DNA from 3 places in the Shewanella donghaensis genome. Region 1 is predicted to be linked to each of the others. Evidence: predicted binding sites of a transcription regulator. Region 1 holds the regulator's gene; each other region holds the start of a gene.
The links. Region 1 encodes LexA, which represses DNA repair genes until DNA is damaged. Its sites were predicted from a motif close to TACTGTATNNNNATACAGTA; they were not measured.

Region 1 (4,297 bases):
CCACCAAGAATGGATAACATCATCGGAAGTCATTAAGAAACGCACTTTTCTATCGATAGGCAAAACTAACGGCTTATCTACTTCTAATAAGTAAGTCTCCGTTTTAGCTTCGGTACCTGTGATTTGCGCCGCAGGGGTTGAAAGTAAGCTGAAAAACTCGACGTCTTCATTAAAATAGCTGTAATGCCATTTCCATTGTGAGCCGGTTATTTTGATGGTCAGTTCTGCATCGCTAGGATCTTCCATCGCAATCAAAGTTTTCGTTGCTGGAATGGCCATGCCGATAAGAATGACAAATGGCAATACAGTCCAAGCTATTTCAACTTTGGTACTATCGTGAAAGTCTGCTGCAACAGCACCTTTTGATTTTCTGTGATAGATCATCGAATAAATCATGATCCCAAAGACCACAACACCAATGGCACAACAGATATATAAAATTATCATGTGAAGGTCATAAACCTTACCACTGATATCTGTCACACCTTGAGTCATGTTTAGTGGCATTTCAGCCGCAGTGAGTGGGGCTGCAAGCAACGCCACCATTAATCCGTACAACATTCGCTTCACAAGACTACTCCTCTGCTAATTGCGAAATGCAATTACAAAGAAAAGCCACACAGTAATACTCTGCTCTATGCAAACTTTTCATTCCCGAAAAAGTTTGATCTTTTCAAAGTACACGGTGGCTTTGAGCTTGAAAACTCAATTATTTTATGGTTTTACGCTGCCACACTTGTACCTAATACTGAACTTATCAATTTTATTTGACGCTTTACATTCAAGGCTTTCTATACCGCATGGTACCAGCTCAATCTTTTATAGCGTTTGTCGCCGTCTATCATTTATTACTCGAAAGTCACAACAATTGTTACCTTCTTGTTAACTACACTACTTGGAGTTTAAATATTGATCAAGATCACTTTTACATCTAATTTGCTGAATAAAAGCGAAAAAAAAGCCCCTCACCAAAGTGAAGGGCTTTTTTATCAGTGCTTTCTTAGTGAAAAGAAGCCAGATTTAATGTATTTGTTGTTGCTGAAGTCGCTGATAATGTTTGCTCATCACGTAAGTGAGTATTTACATCTTCAATAATTAGCCCTTGAGCTAAAGCGCTTTTGGCAACCAACTGAATGCGGCGATTATCGCGAGAATCTAATGGTGTCGTCCAAGTAATTACTGCACTTGACGTACCACTTGTCAGTGCTTTTTCCATTGCCCACAGTGTTTCAACTTCATCTTTGGTATGAACCAACAAAACTCTGTCCATGCGAACATTAGCATTGGCAAGGATTTGTTTATAGCCGATATGTGGCGCATTAATCAGCACAATCCAACGACCTTGCTGACTTAAAACCGCGAGTTCACTACATAATTGCGTTAACTCTGTTAAGCCTTGGTTCTGGGTGCGCTTAGTTTCAATACCTTGTTTTACTGGTATTGAGTCAGAGACCATATCAACCCATAAACCTGGATGACGGGGTGCATTACCTATTAATGTGTTCATAACCAACCTCCATTACGAATAACGCCAACAGCAAGCCCTTCAATCGTTAGGTTTTGGCAGTTTAAATCTACTTTAATTGGCTCATATTCATCATTCTCTGCATGCAGATAGATAATATTGCCTTTCTTTTCAAATCTTTTAACGGTGACGTCGTCTTCTAAACGTGCAACAACAACTTGACCATTGGTCGCTGTTTGCATTTTATGCACAGCGAGTAAATCACCCTCTAAAATACCAATATCTTTCATACTGTCGCCACGAACACGTAGTAAAAAATTGGCATTGGGTTTAAACATTTCTGGGTCAACTTGGAAATACTGTTCAACATGTTCCTGAGCAAGGATGGGTTCACCTGCAGCCACTTGGCCGATAAGCGGTAAGCCTGCTTCAACTTCCTCTTCAACTTGCACCATACGAATACCGCGAGAGGTACCAGGAATAATTTCAATACAGCCTTTTTTGGCGAGCGCTTTTAAATGCTCTTCTGCAGCATTAGCACTTTTAAAGCCTAATCGAGTAGCAATTTCTGCACGAGTCGGTGGCATACCAGTTTCGGCGATATTACATTTAATAAGCTCTAATATTTCAGCTTGGCGTGGCGTTAAAGGTCTCATATTGATTCCTGTTTTTATATACAGTGACTGTCATTATATACAGTATTTTTAATCGTGCAAGTATTAACCATTAATTTTTACAATTAATGTAGGTTAGGGAATCTGAACAAGAATCTGGTATTCTATGCGCAATAAATTGATGTTGAAAATGCGAACACTCATGTTAAAACCTGATTCAATCATTGCAAAATCATTACGTTGGATACAAAAACTCATGGTGCACACTGTTGTTGTGCCAGAGGATCCATTTGCCGATCTGAACTTAGACCCAGATAAACCAGTGGTCTATGTAATGAAGACAGAATCACTCAGTGATATTGCTGCTTTAAATGAAGTGACGGCTAAATACGGCTTACCGAGCCCCTATGAGAGACTAGACGTAGATGGTTTAAATACACCGAGAATTGTGTGTGTTGAAGGTCGTAAACCTTTGTTTGGTAAACGTTTAAGTGGCGATAAGTTTGTGGATAATTTCACAAAGCTACTAACATTACATAAGAAAAATAATGAGCTAGATATTCAGTTGGTTCCGGTTAGCCTATATTGGGGACGTATTCCTGGTAAAGAAGACGATACCATCACTGCTGCTGTTTTTGAGCGTGAAAATCCAACTTGGCTGCGTAAATGGTTGATGATTTTGTTTTTAGGCCGTCACAGCTTTGTGCAGTTTTCAAATGCGATGTCATTACGCTATATGGCTGATGAACATGGTACTGACGTCAGTATTGCTCACAAGCTTATTCGTGTTGCACGGGTTCACTTTAGACGTCAACGTAAAGTGATGACGGGCCCGCAACTGCCGAATCGCCAAGCGATGTTCAACTCATTATTAAAATCTGAGGCGATCACTAAAGCGATTAAAGAAGAAGCGGTTAACAAAAAAATATCAGAAGAAAAAGCCCGCGAAAAAGCGATTGAATATTTAGATGAAGTTGCTGCAGATTACTCTGATAGCTTAGTCCGTATTGCAGAGCGTTTTCTCACTTGGCTGTGGAACAAGTTATACAGTGGTATTAGCATTAAAAGTGCTGAGCAAGTGCGTAAACTGCATCATGATGGTCACGAAATTGTTTATGTGCCGTGTCATCGTAGCCATATGGATTACTTACTGCTTTCATACATACTGTATTACCAAGGTATGGTGCCGCCGCATATTGCCGCAGGTATTAATTTGAATTTCTGGCCTGCAGGGCCTATGTTCCGCCGTGGTGGTGCATTCTTTATTCGCCGTAGTTTTAACGGCAACAAACTTTATACCGCGGTATTCCGTGAATACTTAGATCAGCTATTTGCTAAAGGCTATTCGGTTGAATACTTCACTGAAGGTGGTCGTTCGCGTACCGGTCGTTTATTAGCGCCTAAAACTGGCATGTTAGCGATGACGGTTAACTGTGTACTGCGCGGAATCGAACGCCCAGTCACTCTGGTGCCTGTTTATTTAGGCTATGACCATGTGATGGAAGTGTCGACTTATCACAAAGAGTTAAGCGGCAAGAAAAAGCAAAAAGAATCCGTTTGGCAGGTATTTGGAGCATTGCGTAAATTAGGTAACTTTGGTCAAGGTTATGTCAATTTTGGTGAGCCGATTAATGTGCAAAATTTCTTGAATGAACAATCGCCTAATTGGCGTGAAGAGATTGCCAAAGACCCAGATCAAAAGCCTTCATGGTTAACGCCTGCGGTTAATGTACTGGCGAATAAAGTCATGACTAACATCAATGGTGCAGCCGCTGCGAGTTCAGTGACATTAACCAGCATGGTGTTATTGGCATCAGAGCAAAATGCATTAGAGCGTACCGAGCTTGAGAGACAATTAGATTTATATCTTAAAATCTTAAAAGATGTGCCATACACTCAGTATGCGTCTGTTGCTGATGGTTCATCTCATGATTTAGTTGAACAGTGTTTATCATTGAATAAGTTCACTTCAACGACAGATGCAATGGGCGAAATCATTTCTATTGATGATAAATCAGTCATTGCCATGAGCTATTATCGCAATAACATTATTCATCTAATGGCAGTACCTTCTTTAGTAGCAAGCTGTTTGGTGCAATATGAAGAATTTAATCGCGAGAAAATACAGCAAATTGTTAAAGACTTTTACCCATTATTGAAAGCTGAACTGTTTATGGGCATTAAAGATTTAACGACGTATGTTGATCATGTTCTTGAT
Region 2 (4,297 bases), 920 kb from region 1:
ATTGAGACTCAATTAACGGCATTGGCAAACCTTTCTGGCGCGAGTATCGACTTATCAGGTGCATACCCTGGTTGGAAGCCTGATAACAGTTCACCAGTAATGGCAATTGTTCGTGATACTTACAATGACATATACAAGAAAGACCCAACCATCATGGTCATTCATGCAGGTCTTGAGTGTGGTTTATTCAAAGAGCCTTACCCAACAATGGATATGGTTTCAATTGGTCCAACCATTCGTTACCCACATAGCCCTGATGAGAAGGTTAATATCACCACTGTTGGTCAATACTGGGAACTACTGCTTGCGGTATTAGAGCGTATTCCAGCAAAAGGTTAATCTTCAAAGTTAAGTTTTACTTTGCTAGTACTAAGCGAGTTTAATAAAAAGGCTGCCCTATTCTTGATATAAGATAAGGCAGCCTTTTTGTATATATAAGTTTCTAATTAAAACTGTAAATCTAACTGCTCATTATTATCATCTGGTAACACTTCAGACAGACTATTATCAGCCAAACCAACACTGACACCAATTAACCTAATCCCTCGCTCGTTGGCTCGCTCTAATGCTTGAGTTAACAATGTCTGAAACAAGTTAATCGAAATTTCATCACTGCGATGTTCAATCGTTGTTTGCTTAAAATCATTAAACTTAAGCTTGACCACTTGTTTATGTATTTGTCGGTCTTTCGCACTTCGGTGTACCCGAGTAATCAGCTCTTGAATGAGTTGCGGCATAACATTATTACATTGCTCTAAGCTATAAATATCCTGCGCCAATGTGGTTTCAACGCCCACTGATTTCCTTACTCTGTTTGGACTGATTTGCCGAGGGTCAATGCCCTGTGAACGCTCAATTAATACTCGGCCAAACTTGCCGAACGCTGCAATCAATTTATCACTAGGATACCGCTGAACATCATCACAAGTTTCAAGTCCAAGCGCTGATAACTTAGCAGAGGTGACTTTACCCACCCCAGGTATTTTTTTTAATGCCAATGGATTAACGAATGCTGTGATCTCATCGGGTGTAATCACATATTGGCCATTAGGTTTATTTAAATCGGAGGCGATTTTGGCGAGAAACTTTATCGGTGCAACGCCTGCTGAAGCGGTCAATCCAGTCACTTGGAAAATTTCAGCACGAATAGCTTCCGCTATCAGAGTGGCGCTACCCTTACATTCATCGCAATCAGTAACATCAAGGTAAGCTTCGTCCAGTGATAAAGGCTCAACCAAATCAGTATAGCGGTGGAAAATCTCACGAATTTGCACTGATACAGACTTATAAACATCCATTCGTCCTGGGACTAAAATTAAATCAGGACAGAGCTTTAAGGCATGATAACTCGACATGGCAGAGCGAACACCAAATTGCCGCGCTTCGTAACTGCAGGTACTGATCACCCCTCGACGGTCACTTCTACCACCCACAGCAATGGGTTTGCCCCGTAATTCAGGAAAATCACGCATCTCGACTGCTGCAAAATAGCAGTCCATATCAATGTGAATGATTTTACGAAGTGTGTTTGCCATAGTGAGTAGTTATACCAGACCAAAGTAAGAACATAATAAAGTCAATAATAGCGAATTAATAATGGACTGTACACTTAACACTGTATAAATAAACAGTGTGGTATGAAAGTTGTGGTTAATGCTACAAAAGTAATCACTAGCAGCCGACAGCGCTTAAAAATGATACAAAAAAGCCCAGCATGAGCTGGGCTTTATAATCACACTACAGACTTTTACATTTTAGTCTGTAGGTAATTCTGTAAACCAACGCGATCAATTAATCGAATTTGTTTTTCTAGCCAGTACATATGATCTGACTCGGTATCATCTAGCAATACTTCTAAAATTTCACGGGATTGGAAATCACCTTTTGCTTCACACAAGGCAATGACTTCACGTAAATGATCAGCTACCTGATATTCGTAGTTCAAATCGTTTTTCAGCATTTCTTCAACATCTTTACCGATGTTAAGTGCTTCACGGCTTGCTACGTCAGGTGTACCTTCTAAAAATAAAATACGTTGTACTAATTTGGCTGCGTGGGCTTTCTCGTCATCTGACTCATGTAAGATACGCGTATAAAGCTCATCAAATCCCCAATCTTCGTACATGTGTGCATGCACAAAGTATTGATCCATTGCTGACAACTCACCGGTTAATAATGCATTTAAAGCTGCAATAACTTCTGGATTACCTTTCATTTTGGCTTCCTATTAATCTTTAATTTGTGATTGAAGGTAGTTCTGAATACCGGTTTGGTTAATCAGTTCTTTTTGAGATTCGATCCAATCAAGATGCTCTTCTTCATCTTCGAGTAAGTCTTCTAATAAATCACGAGTCACATAGTCACGCTCAGCTTCACATAGCTTGATTGAATCACGTAAAATAGCTAATTGCTCAACGACGGCTTGCTCATCACAATCCAGCATTTCCTCACAATGCTCACCAATACGTAGCTTGTCGAGTTGCTGAAGGTTAGGTAAACCTTCCAAAAATAAAACGCGTTCAATTAACTTGTCAGCATGCTTCATATCTTGAATAGATTTTTTGTATTCTTTTTCATTAAGATTTTCTAAACCCCAATGCTTAAACATACGCGCGTGCAAGAAATATTGGTTAATGGCAGTGAGCTCACATGTCAGTACGCGATTAAGCTGACTAATAACTTTTGGATGGCCTTTCATGATTTTGTCCTTAAGATGCTAGATTGATCTGGATCAATTTCCAATAGAATAGTACATGTAGAGCCTAAAAACAAATTCCCTTTAATATCATAAGCTTAGTATTGATAACCATTATCATTATAACTTAGGTTATTATCTAGCTTAGCTTTAAAGTCACGGGGAGATTTCCTAATAGAATCACGCCTCTAGCTATAGCACCAATTATACCAAGGTGACATAGGTCCCAATAATGTCTGTAGATGTTAACTTAAATTAGTTTTGTAAATTTTGTATCGGCTGCAAAAAAGCCCACTTGAAGTGGGCTTAATACTGGTTCGAGGCGACTAAACTAACTGATTAACGCAGATAATTTACGTAACCAAGCCTGAGCTAAATAATGCGGTTTTGATTTAGCTTTGCTTCTCGTTCAGCTTCAGCCATTCTGCGTTTACGCTTGTCGCAAGGATCATCACAATCACAGGCTTTCTCAATGCCCAAAACGCCTAATCCACCACAGCTACCTTCTACAGCTTTACGCTTAACGATATAGCCGACTGACATCAATAAAAAGAATAATAACAACACTACAAAGGCTGCGATAAAGGTACTCATAAACATCTCCAACTTAATTTTGTCATCATATAGACATTCAAATGCGATTAACGAATGTAAGGCGCAAATGCTTCACTATAAAAAACTTCATAATTATCTTCATCTTTTTCAATTAGCATTACCGGTAATTTTTCACGGTCCGCTAACGCTAAAGACTCTTCCGTACCTAGTACCATCATTGCTGTTGCGTACGCATCAGCTGTCATACTGCTTGGATGTAAAACGGTTACCGACGCTAATTTATGCTTAATCGGATACCCCGTTCTCGGGTCTATCAAATGAGAAAAACGTTCGCCGTTTTCTTCATAGTAAATTCTATAATCACCCGATGTCGCTAACGCCATGTTGCCAGGTTCTACAACTTGCTGGATAACAGCACCTTCAGTTGACGGTTTTTCTACCGCAATACGCCAAGGAGAACCGTCATTTTTGACACCTTTGACACTGATCTCGCCGCCGATTTCAACTAGGTAACCATCAACATTGTATTTGTTCAATAGACTAGCAATTTTATCAACCCCGTAGCCTTTAGCAAGAGATGATAGATCAACATAGATATCTGGATTGGTTTTAGTCAGTTTTAAACCTTTAATATTAAAACCGTTAATATCCGCTTTGTCTTTTACGCGCGCTATTTGTTCAGGGGTTGGTATTTCTGTAGGACGCTTATCAGGTCCAAAACCCCATAAATTAATCAGTGGCCCTAAGGTGATATCCAATGCACCATTAGTTGTATCATAAAGGCGAAGGCCTTCTTTGAACACAGTAATCGTATCAGCTGATACCGTTAAACTTTGATTAACGGTAAGCATATTAAATTGAGATAGCTCAGATTTAGGCCTGTACGTCGACATTTGGTCATTAACCAACTCAAGTGCAAAATCAATTTCCGCTTGCAGTAAATCAGTTGTCGGTAAGCGTTCGTTCCTAACGACCTTTATGTGATAAGTCGTTCCCATAGTATTGCCAGACAGCGAGACTATCTCATCTTCTGTGCCACACGCAGTT
Region 3 (4,297 bases), 2.0 Mb from region 1:
TCTGTTAGAATCGCGCCGTCTTAACATCTATACCGGATCCCTCTCTCAATGGTTTGGATTGATTACGCTATTCTCATCGTTATCGGCCTATCAACTGTCATCAGTTTGATACGCGGATTTGCCAAAGAAGCCATGTCCCTAGTGGTATGGTTCGCTGCTTTTTTTATTGCTAGCCAATTTTATCAAGATCTTGCTGTTCACCTAACTCAGATGAACGACGAGATGCTGCGTAACGGCGTTGCTATTGCTATTTTATTTATCGCAACACTGCTACTTGGTGCCCTAGTTAACTACGTATTAGGTCAGTTAGTCTCCAAAACAGGTTTATCAGGTACCGATCGTGTACTTGGCCTTTGTTTTGGCGCAATACGCGGGGCGTTAATCGTCAGCGCACTATTATTTTTCATGGATGCTTTTACCGGTGCTTCAAGTCAAGACTGGTGGACGGATTCAGAACTTGTACCCCAATTTGGTGTGGTTATTCAGTGGTTTTTTGACTATTTGGAAAACACCTCCAGCTTTGTACCCAAAATATAAATATAAAACATCTTACAATGAGGAAGCTTACCCATGTGTGGTATCGTCGGAATAGTTGGTCAGTCATCGGTTAATCAAACCATTTATGATGCGTTGACCGTGCTTCAGCACCGTGGTCAAGATGCAGCAGGTATCGTGACTGTGGACAAAAGTGCATTTCGTTTACGTAAGGCAAATGGACTCGTTAAAGACGTATTCGAAATTAAGCATATGCAGCGCCTTCAAGGTAATGCAGGTATTGGGCACGTTCGTTATCCAACTGCGGGTAGCTCTAGTGCATCAGAAGCTCAACCTTTTTATGTTAACTCGCCATTTGGTATTTCCTTAGCCCACAACGGTAACTTAACTAATACAGTTGAACTTGCTGAAGGGCTGGTTAAAAAGCGTCGTCATGTGAATACCACCTCTGATTCAGAAGTGTTATTAAACTTACTTGCTAATGAACTTCAAGAAACGCGCAGCTTAACGTTGAGCGCTGATGAAGTATTTGATGCTGTGGCAAAAGTACACGCGCAAACCCGCGGTGCTTATGCAGCAGCAGCCATGATCATTGGCCAAGGTTTAGTGGCATTTCGCGACCCATTTGGTATTCGTCCATTAGTGTTAGGTAAGCATGAAACACCAACGGGCACTGAATACATGGTTGCATCGGAAAGTGTTGCACTCGATGCTGTTGGCTTTGAAGTCATGCGCGATGTAGCACCAGGTGAAGCGGTTTATATTTCACTTGATGGTCAGTTGTTTACTCGCCAATGTGCTGTTGAGCCTAGCTACTCACCTTGTATTTTTGAATTTGTTTACTTTGCGCGTCCGGATTCGACTATCGATAAAATGTCGGTATATGCTAGCCGTGTAAATATGGGGGCTAAATTAGGCGCGAAAATTCAGAAAGAATGGGAAGATCATGACATTGATGTTGTTATCCCTATTCCTGAAACATCTTGCGATATCGCCCTTGAAATTGCCCGCTGTATGGAACTGCCTTACCGTCAAGGTTTTGTTAAAAATCGTTATATTGGCCGTACTTTCATTATGCCGGGTCAACAAGAGCGTAAGAAATCTGTTCGTCGCAAACTTAACGCAATCAAAACTGAATTTGAAGGCAAAAACGTGTTGCTTGTGGATGATTCAATTGTTCGTGGTACCACTTCTGAACAAATCATTGAAATGGCACGTGATGCTGGCGCAAAGAAAGTTTACTTTGCTTCTGCTGCACCTGAAATTCGTTTCCCAAATGTTTATGGTATTGATATGCCAACCACCAATGAGCTAATTGCTCACGGTCGTGACGCAGATGAAATTGCTAAAATCATTGGCGCGGATGGTATTATTTTCCAAGACTTAACGGACTTGGTTGATGCTGTCGGTATGGAAAACCCTGAAATTAAGCGTTTTGAAACGTCTGTATTTGATGGGCAGTACATTACCAACGATGTTGATCAAGCTTACTTAGATCACCTTACTCAGTTACGTAATGATGATGCAAAAGCCAATAGTAAAGATATTGGTACTAACTTAGAAATGCATAACGTGTGTCATCCTTAAACGTTTTCTAGGCTAGATTTTTGATGAAAAGCCAGCAGTTTGCTGGCTTTTTTGCATTTTGAGCTTTTGGTCGTTCTTAATAAATTACCATTTTTTACCCAAATATCTTCTCGCGTTAAAGTAAAACGGTTGCAGTTAATTAAGGTCTGGGCTAAATTGTACTGTAATTTCATACAGTGCTTTAAAAGTATAATAAATTTATGATCCTCTACATTGCTGAAAAACCGAGTTTAGGCCGCGCGATTGCTGACGTATTACCAAAACCTCATAAAAAAGGTGATGGTTTTATAATGAGTGCAAATGGTGATTGTGTTTCTTGGTGTATTGGACATTTATTAGAGCAGGCTGAACCAGATGCCTACGATCCCGCTTATAAATCATGGCAACTAGCCCATTTACCTATCGTGCCTGCTAAGTGGAAGCTAAAACCCAAAACCAATACTCGGACTCAGCTCAGTACGTTAAAAAAACTCATCAAACAGGCATCGAGTTTAGTTAACGCAGGCGATCCTGATAGAGAAGGGCAGTTACTGGTTGATGAAGTGATATCCCATGCTGGTGTCAAGGCAGACAAGCTTGCTCAAACTCAACGTTTACTGATTAGTGACCTTAACCCATCAGCCGTTAAACGCGCCTTAGGGCAGATGCGAACCAATAAAGAGTTTGTACCTCTATCGACATCAGCTTTAGCTCGTAGTCGCGCTGATTGGCTCTACGGTATGAATATGACCCGTGCTTATACTATCCAAGGTAAAAAAGTAGGTTATCAAGGTGTACTGTCAGTTGGCCGCGTGCAAACGCCAGTGTTAGGGTTGGTAGTGAGACGAGATGAAGAGATTGCTCATTTTCAACCTAAAGCATTCTATGAAGTCTTGGCTCATTTACTCACAGACAAACAACAAACTTTTACCGCTAAGTGGAAACCCAGTGAAGCCTGTCAGCCATATATGGATGAAGAAGGCAGAGTATTAGCCAAAGGCTTAGCAGAAAACGTAGTTGGGCGTATTGCCAATAAACCGGGTGAAGTCACTAAGCTAGAATCAAAGAATAAACGTCAAAACCCACCGTTGCCTTATAGTTTATCAAGTCTTCAAATTGATGCCGCAAAACGGTTTGGTATGAGCGCCAAAGAAGTGCTTGATACCTGTCAGAGCTTATATGAAAGACATAAATTAATTACCTACCCTCGTTCGGATAGTCGTTACTTACCTGCAGAACAACATGGCCTTGCACCACAAGTTATTCGTGCTGTGTTAAGCAATGATGCTGGCTTAACTTCTAAGGCTGATTCGCCTAATGCTAAGCTTAAATCTAAAGCGTGGAATGATAAAAAAGTTGATGCCCACCATGCAATAATTCCAACGGAAAAAGTAACAAACCTTTCAAATCTGTCAACCAGAGAAGCGCAAATATATTCTCATGTTGCAAGACAATACCTAGCCCAGTTTTATCCTGCTTATATTTACGATGAGACGGTTGTAGAAGTCACTATTGCTGGTGGGCTATTTACCACTAAAGCCAAGGTCGAACTGTCATTAGGTTGGAAAGTGCTGTTTTCAAAAAATGCAGATAAACAAGAAACTGAAAATGATGAGCTAGCGACATTACCACCACTGGCTAAGGGCCAAATTCTGCATTGTGAACGTGGGCAATTACTTGAAAAAATAACCCAACCACCAAAGCATTTTACTGATGCGACTTTGCTCGGCGCAATGACAGGGATTAATCGCTATGTTACCAATAGTGAAGTGAAGAAAATTTTAAAAGACACCGACGGCCTTGGTACCGAGGCCACTCGGGCAGGTATTATTGAATTACTCTTTAATCGCGGGTATTTATTGAGGCAGGGTAAATCGATTATCGCCACCCCAGTAGGCGTTGGATTGATTAATTCTTTACCTGAGAGCGCTACTACACCTGATATGACGGCATTATGGGAAAGTAGTCTGGATGCGATAAGCCAAAAGCAGCTCAGATATGATGCCTTCATGGAGCCATTATTGACTCAGTTACATCAATTGATTGAGCAAGCCTCCAACCAATTGCCTACTGCTTTACAAGGGATCGCAGGGCCTGGATATAAAAGTAAGTATAAGAAGAGCCGCGGTGCGGCTAATAATGGTTACAAGCGCAAAGCTACCTCAACTAAAAATTCAGCAGCTAAAAGCTCGACAAGTAATAACGCTACAAAGAGTGCAGGTAAGGTAAAACGTAC

Region 2: the regulator LexA is predicted to act here: its motif matches at 1,614-1,633, upstream of dinB (DNA polymerase IV).
Region 3: the regulator LexA is predicted to act here: its motif matches at 2,242-2,261, upstream of FPK91_RS20830 (DNA topoisomerase III).

What each region holds. Positions count from the first base shown of each region.
Region 1 covers NZ_CP041783.1:2,937,617-2,941,913, reverse strand. The annotation lists gene coxB (cytochrome c oxidase subunit II) at 1-570, opposite strand, end outside; gene FPK91_RS12460 (cell division inhibitor SulA) at 1,001-1,507, opposite strand; gene lexA (transcriptional repressor LexA) at 1,504-2,121, opposite strand; gene plsB (glycerol-3-phosphate 1-O-acyltransferase PlsB) at 2,282-4,297, shown strand, end outside.
Region 2 covers NZ_CP041783.1:2,015,466-2,019,762, forward strand. The annotation lists gene FPK91_RS08620 (aminoacyl-histidine dipeptidase) at 1-339, shown strand, start outside; gene dinB (DNA polymerase IV) at 447-1,535, opposite strand; gene bfr (bacterioferritin) at 1,748-2,215, opposite strand; gene bfr (bacterioferritin) at 2,228-2,698, opposite strand; gene nqrM ((Na+)-NQR maturation NqrM) at 3,068-3,289, opposite strand; gene FPK91_RS08645 (FAD:protein FMN transferase) at 3,337-4,297, opposite strand, start outside.
Region 3 covers NZ_CP041783.1:4,893,716-4,898,012, forward strand. The annotation lists gene FPK91_RS20820 (CvpA family protein) at 49-537, shown strand; gene purF (amidophosphoribosyltransferase) at 571-2,082, shown strand; gene FPK91_RS20830 (DNA topoisomerase III) at 2,283-4,297, shown strand, end outside.